One region of the Marinobacter nanhaiticus D15-8W genome, then DNA from elsewhere that is predicted to be linked to it. Evidence: predicted binding sites of a transcription regulator. Region 1 holds the regulator's gene; each other region holds the start of a gene.

The links. Region 1 encodes FliA, which starts transcription of late flagellar genes. Its sites were predicted from a motif close to CTAAAGTTTNNNNNNNNNNNGCCGNTAA; they were not measured.
Region 2: a site for FliA is predicted at 1,723-1,750, ahead of RE428_RS12375 (methyl-accepting chemotaxis protein). Genes of this name have one in related genera too.
Region 3: a site for FliA is predicted at 909-936, ahead of RE428_RS09470 (flagellar protein MotY). Genes of this name have one in related genera too.

Annotation. Positions count from the first base shown of each region.
Region 1 is NZ_AP028878.1:3,312,514-3,314,786, reverse strand. Features, by position in the region: gene RE428_RS14700 (MinD/ParA family protein) at 1-781, shown strand, start outside; gene RE428_RS14695 (RNA polymerase sigma factor FliA) at 871-1,608, shown strand; gene cheY (chemotaxis response regulator CheY) at 1,834-2,220, shown strand; gene RE428_RS14685 (protein phosphatase CheZ) at 2,237-2,273, shown strand, end outside.
Region 2 is NZ_AP028878.1:2,772,814-2,775,086, forward strand. Features, by position in the region: gene RE428_RS12375 (methyl-accepting chemotaxis protein) at 1-1,536, opposite strand; gene RE428_RS12380 (hypothetical protein) at 2,023-2,273, opposite strand, start outside.
Region 3 is NZ_AP028878.1:2,099,519-2,101,791, reverse strand. Features, by position in the region: gene RE428_RS09470 (flagellar protein MotY) at 1-868, opposite strand, end outside; gene pyrC (dihydroorotase) at 1,037-2,077, shown strand; gene rnt (ribonuclease T) at 2,157-2,273, shown strand, end outside.

The DNA.
Region 1 (2,273 bases):
CGTATCCGGCGGCAAGGGGGGCGTTGGCAAGAGCAACGTCTCAGTCAACCTGGCAATCGCCCTGGCCCAAATGGGGCGTCGTGTTGTCGTTCTGGACGCCGATCTGGGACTGGCCAACATCGACGTACTGCTGGGCATCACTGCGCATCACAACCTGGCTGACGTGCTGTCGGGCGAATGCGAGCTGCGGGAGGTCCTGGTGGATGGTCCTGGCGGCATCAAAATCGTGCCTGCCTCCTCCGGCACCCAGCGCATGACCCAGCTCACCGCTATGGAGCATGCGGGTCTGATCAATGCCTTCAGCGAGCTTGGCGATCAGATCGACGTACTGATCGTCGACACCGCGGCGGGGATTTCCGAGGGCGTCGTCAGTTTTCTCCGGGCCTCGCAGGAACTGTTGCTGGTAGTCTGCGACGAACCCACATCCATTACCGATTGCTACGCGCTCATCAAGCTGATGAACCGTGATTATGGCGTCAACCGTTTTCGCATCCTGGCCAACCAGGTCCGCAACGAGCAGGAAGGCAAGCATCTTTTCGGGAAGTTAACCCGCGTAACCGAGCGCTTCTTGGATGTTGCGCTACAATATGTGGGCATGGTTCCTTACGACGAAGCCGTCAAGAAAGCGGTACAGCGGCAGCGTGCCGTGCTCGATGCCTATCCGCGGGCCAAAGCGTCGCTAGCGATCAAGGCCTTGGCGCAGAAGGTCGACAACTGGCCGTTGCCGTCATCGCCCCGCGGTCACCTTGAATTCTTCGTCGAGCGTCTGGTGGAAGCCTGAGGCGTAACCGACTGACGGATTTGACGGTCATTTATTCTCTGGAGTCTCCGATAGAACCAAAGGCTCCCTGATTTGGGCAATCCGGATTCATGAAGTTGGCAAAAGGCCTGGGAATCTATCACCAAACCAGCGAACGCAAGGCCCATGACCTTGTCGAGCAGCATGCGCCGCTGGTTAAGAAAATCGCGCTGCATCTCCTGGCGCGTTTACCTGCCTCTGTGCAGCTGGAAGATCTCATGCAGGCCGGCATGATCGGGCTGCTGGAAGCTGCGCAGAAATACGAGGCGTCCAAGGGCGCATCGTTCGAAACCTACGCCGGTATCCGTATTCGGGGCGCCATCTTGGATGAGATCCGCAAGGGCGACTGGGTACCGCGTTCGGTTCACCGTAATTCCCGTCGTATCGCCCAGGCCATCAAGGCTGTAGAAGACCGGACCGGGCGCGAGGCCATCGACGCCGAGGTGGCTGACGAGCTAGACATGTCCCTTTCCGAATACCACGCCTGCCTGGCAGATTCTAACGGTGGCCGACTTTTTAGTCTCGATGAGCTAAATGAATCCGGCGAGGTGCCGATAAACGAAGAAGACGCTGTTCCTGATGCACCGTTCGAAGCGCTTTCGTCTGAAGGTTTCCGGCGCAGCCTGGCGGACGCGATCACCAGTTTGCCGGAGCGCGAGAAGCTGGTACTGAGTCTCTACTACCAGGAAGAGCTCAACCTGAAAGAGATCGGTGCAGTGATCGGCGTGAGCGAGAGTCGGGTCAGCCAGATCCATAGCCAGGCGGCGTTGCGCCTGAAAGCGCGGCTGAGCGGATGGCAGGCCGCCTGAGTAACCGGATCGCACACGCGTAACGTGCTCATACGTAAAGTGTAGTTTTTGGTAACGGGCGCTTTACAGATCGCGCCCAGCGGACAGAATAGGCAATGCTTCGAAAGTGCCAGGCTGGTGAAGTGCATCCGTGAGGTGGGAGGTGCCAGCTCCCATAGACGCACTACGCGGGTGGCCAGGGCCAAGAGTCGTTGCTATTCCCGGCATTAATGAGTGGAGGTCCAATTGGACAAGAACATGAAAATCCTGATCGTGGACGACTTTTCCACGATGCGGCGGATCATCAAGAATCTGCTTCGCGACCTGGGCTTTACCAATACCGACGAAGCGGATGATGGCAACACGGCGTTGCCGATGCTGAAAAGCGGCAAGTACGATTTCCTGGTGACCGACTGGAACATGCCCGGTATGTCCGGATTCGAGCTGTTACAGGCCGTTCGCGCCGACGACAGTCTTAAGAATCTACCGGTGCTTATGGTGACTGCGGAAGCCAAGCGCGACCAGATCGTTGCCGCGGCCCAGGCCGGGGTGAACGGTTACGTGGTTAAGCCGTTCACGGCGGCTGTCCTGAAGGAAAAGATCGAAAAAATCTTCGAACGTATCCAGTCCTGAGTATCAGAGCGCCATCATGGGCAATCCAAAGAACAACACCGGTAAGCTCGACC
Region 2 (2,273 bases), 540 kb from region 1:
TTACACCACGAACCGGGCCGACATATCCTTGAGCTCGCCTGCCAGCTTGGCGAGTTCTTCGCCTGAGCTCGTCACCTGGCTTATCGAAGCAGCGCTCTGCGCAGCCACTTCGCTAACGCCCGTGATATTGCGGTTAATCTCCTCAGCAACCGAATTCTGCTCCTCGGTCGCTGTAGCGATCTGCGTCGTGAGGTCCGTAATCTGGCCCATGCCAGCGCTAATGGCTTCCAAGGCCTGCCGTGCTTCTTCAGCTTGGCGACGGGCTTCTTCCGTCCTGGTGCGACTGGTTTCAATGGCCCCAACGGCCGCCCCGCTGCCAGCCTGGACTTTCTGTATGGTCGAAGCGATACGGTCGGTCGACTCCTGGGTTTTCTTTGCCAAAGAGCGCACTTCGTCAGCCACCACCGAGAAACCACGACCAGCTTCGCCGGCGCGGGCCGCCTCGATTGCAGCGTTCAACGCCAGCAAGTTGGTCTGGTCCGCAATGCTGGTGATGATATCGATCACCTCGCCAATGTCCGCCGCGTGACCATCGAGCTCCTGGATGACTTCGAACGCCTCTTCCATGGCAGTTGCAATAGCGCTGACGGCTCTTGCATTACCGGCGATGGTCTCGCGCCCTTTATCCGTACCGTCTTTCAGGGCCTGCGAAGTCACCGCCGATTCGGCCGCGTGACGCGCAACCTCTTGCACGGTGGCGCTCATCTGATTCATTGCGGTCGCCGCCTGGTCGGTTTCTGCACGCTGCCGGTCGATGCCTCTCTCGGTTTCCAGGGCCACCGTGGAAAGTTCCTCTGCGGCCGACGCGACCTGATTGGACGCGTCACGTAACCGCCCAAGCATACCCCCGAGCTGGGTGCGTAACTCCTCAGCACTGCGCGCGAGCAAGCCCACCTCATCGTTGGAGCGCTGGGTGACCGGGCGCGTAAAGTCACCCTTGGCCATGCGCTGGAGATCGTTAACAACCGTCTTTAAGGGAGCGGTGACTGTTCGACGCACGAGCCAGAAAAGCAGCACCGCCGATAGCACGATTGCAACGCCCATCGCGACCAGGCCGATCTTCAGTTGGGAAGCTGCGCCTGACTCTGTGAGTGCTGCCTTTTCCGCTGCACGCTCTTCTATAGTTCGGACGAGTTCGGCGAGCGCTTCTCGGACGGGCGCAGTGAGCCCCTCCAGTTCGCGATCCACGCTGTCAGCATCAAAGCCATTGTTATCGAGCTTGGTGCGAGCCTCGGCCATAATTTGCACCATCGTCCCGTGAGCTCGATGGAAACCTTGCAGCGCGGATGAAACTTTGGCATCGGAGAACTGCTCATCGAGTTCGCGAATGTTTTTTTCAACCCCTTTCCTTGAGTCCTCCACCAGCTCCCAATAATCGCGCCGCGCCCCAATATCCTCACCCCTGATGAGATAGTTTTTCCAGGCTAACGTTTCCGCAGCAAAACGACGTTGCAGATCGGTCGAATCGCCCATCTCGCCAGACAACTCTTCCTGTAGCGCATCAAAGTCCTTTACCGCGCCCCAGGTTTTCGACAACGCGAAAGATGCGGCAGCTACCAGGAGTATGAAACCCAGTGCGGCGGCACCGAGCAGCTTGTGTTCAACACTGCTAAAGAATTTGGACATGGGTGGCCCCGTAAAGACAAAAAGCTTTGAGTTTTAGCCAACCGCAGATCGCAATTTCGCTCCCGACGAGTCAAGCGCCCGGGCCAGCCAACGAATATATCGGCTTTAGATACGAAAGGTTTAGCAACTATTTTGGGGAGGGCGGGATGCTCACTGCGTAGAGGGCCGGCACCTATTCCCTTGCGGTCCTAACCAAGACGCCATCGATACCTCAAATTTGGCGTCGCTTGCCCGAACATAGTTCGTCTCGTATGGGTAGACATCGAGAACCCCGGGCATCAGGTGTATCGTGTGGAATGGTAGATATTAGGCAGGTGAACGGTGGAGTGTCGTGGCCGAACCAATTGTAAGTGACTTTAAGTCCGCAACGCCCACCCCGTTGTCGAAACCCGGACGTTAGCGCTCTGTATAGAGAAACGTTTCCTCTGCCCTAACGGCAACCTGATCCATGATTCCAGCACCTGCCAAAAAATACCGGCCTTGGATGTCTGAGGGATCAACCAGGCCCTTTCCGTACTTGCCGCCCGGTCGATAGTCCTCGATGAACCTGCGCAAATCGACGACATCTGCAAAATTCGACTGGTTAACATCGAAGCGACCGATGCTGCGGCTCAGGCCGTTTTGGCCGCGTTCGAGTTCAATCATCT
Region 3 (2,273 bases), 1.2 Mb from region 1:
GGAGAGTACGGCGCTCCTCCCCTTGCCTCTCGAGCCTGACGGTCGTGCGACGATTATCCGAAGCACTTGAAGAGGCCGGATAACGCTCCCCGTGATAGCGCGTCACGATAAGCTCTTGGGAGAGCCCGTTCGCCGTCAGGTAATCGGTCACGGCATTGGCGCGTTGTTCTGAAAGCGTCCGGTTGTGAATGCGGCTGCCACTGCTATCGGTGTGCCCATCCACATAGATCTGGCTTATGGTGCTGTCCGCCTGGACAAACTGGATGATCAGGTCGAGGCGATCCAGGTCCGCATTGCTGAGTTCGGCGCTGTCCAGTTTGAAGCGAATGCGTGAGCGCTGGATCTGGTCATAGTTGACCGGCAACAGGCTTGCCGTGCACGTCCTATAATCGTTGAACGTCGCAGGGAAGTTGATATTGGACACACTGACCCGAACCGGCTGTGGCGAATAGCGGGCTTCACTGGTGACCGTCGGCGCCATACCGGACATCAACCCCTGCACCATTGCCATGGCCTGCGCAGTCTCAACGCTGACAGACCGACGGTCGTCAGTCACCTGCACCGCGCCCAACGGCCTTGGGGTGGCGCCAGGCCGCCAGCTGGGCGCCTCGATATTCAGCGATGCCCGACCGGTCTTCATGAGGCGGATGTCCGATTCCAGGAAGAACTTCAGATCTTCTCCCGCCCGATGCTGGAAAACTGCCCGTCCGTAGCCCGGCACCTCATGTGTCAGAGTGCAACTGAACACGGAGGATGCGAGATACCACTGGCTGTTTTCGATACCGGCACCAAAACTGGCGGCTTCACTGCCGACGGCAGGAATGCCGAGCAGCGGCAGGATCATAAGGGTTCGGATTGTCTGTCGCATCGCAGGGCCATCGGATTTGCGTAAGTTAGCGTCTTTACCCTTATCGGCATCGCCCGGCCAATCTTTAGTCCATCCGTACCAGAAATTGGGACTCGTCATCCGAAGCTCATGCCGCTTCTGGTATACTGCGCCGCAAACCGAATCACGCTTCAGGACGCAGGACGATCCATGACCACGACTTTGACGCTGACCCGCCCCGATGACTGGCACCTGCACGTTCGGGACGGCGAGGTCCTGGCCGATACCGTGCCGGCTACGGCCCGCTGCTTCCACCGCGCCATTATCATGCCCAATCTGGTACCGCCCGTGGTCAATGCCGAGCAGGCATTGGGCTATCGTCAAAGGATCCTTGATGCCCTGCCGGCAGATACATCGTTCGATCCGCTGATGACGCTCTACCTGACGGAACAGACGACGCCGGGCGACATCCGCGAAGCGAAGGATGCCGGCGTGGTTGCAGCCAAGCTCTACCCCGCTGGCGCCACGACCAATTCCGCGTCCGGTGTCACCGATCTCCGTAAGATCGACGATGTACTCGCCACCATGAGCGAGTGCGGCATGCTTTTTCTTGTCCATGGCGAAGTGACCGACAATGACATCGACATCTTCGACCGCGAGAAAGAATTCCTCGATCGGGTGCTGGCACCCACCCGGGAGCGTTTCCCGGAACTCAGGATCGTCCTGGAGCACATCACTACGGCCGATTCGGCGGAATTCGTGCGCAACAGCGACCGCAACCTTGGCGCGACTATTACGCCGCAGCATCTGCTGTACAACCGCAACCACATGCTGGTTGGTGGCATACGTCCGCATCTGTACTGCCTGCCGATCCTCAAGCGCCAGCGCCACCAGCAAGCGCTACAGGACGCCGTAGCCAGTGGCGACTCTCGCTTCTTCCTGGGTACAGATTCCGCACCCCACGACACCAGCCGAAAAGAGTCCGCATGTGGCTGTGCTGGCTGTTTTTCTGCCCCGGCTGCGATCGAGCTTTACGCCGAGGCTTTCGACGATCTGGGCGCACTCGACAAGCTCGAGGCCTTCGCCAGCTTCAACGGCCCCGATTTCTATGGCCTGCCGCGGAATACCGATACCATCACCCTGGTCCGGGAGCCCTGGACTCAAGCCGCATCACTGCCGATGGGCTCAGGTTCAATCACCCCGTTGCGCGCCGGCGAAGCGATTCGCTGGCGGCTTCAGGACCGGGCATAATCAAGCAAGCGTATAAGCAACTACCAGTCATCAACAGTAAGGGTATTCAGTGATCGAGGAAGAAAAGCCGACGTCTCCTATGGCCGCACGGTTCAGGGGGTTCCTGCCCGTAGTCGTCGACGTGGAAACCGGTGGATTCAACTCCCGGACTGATGCCCTGCTGGAAATCGCCGCCGTACTAATCGACATGGACGAC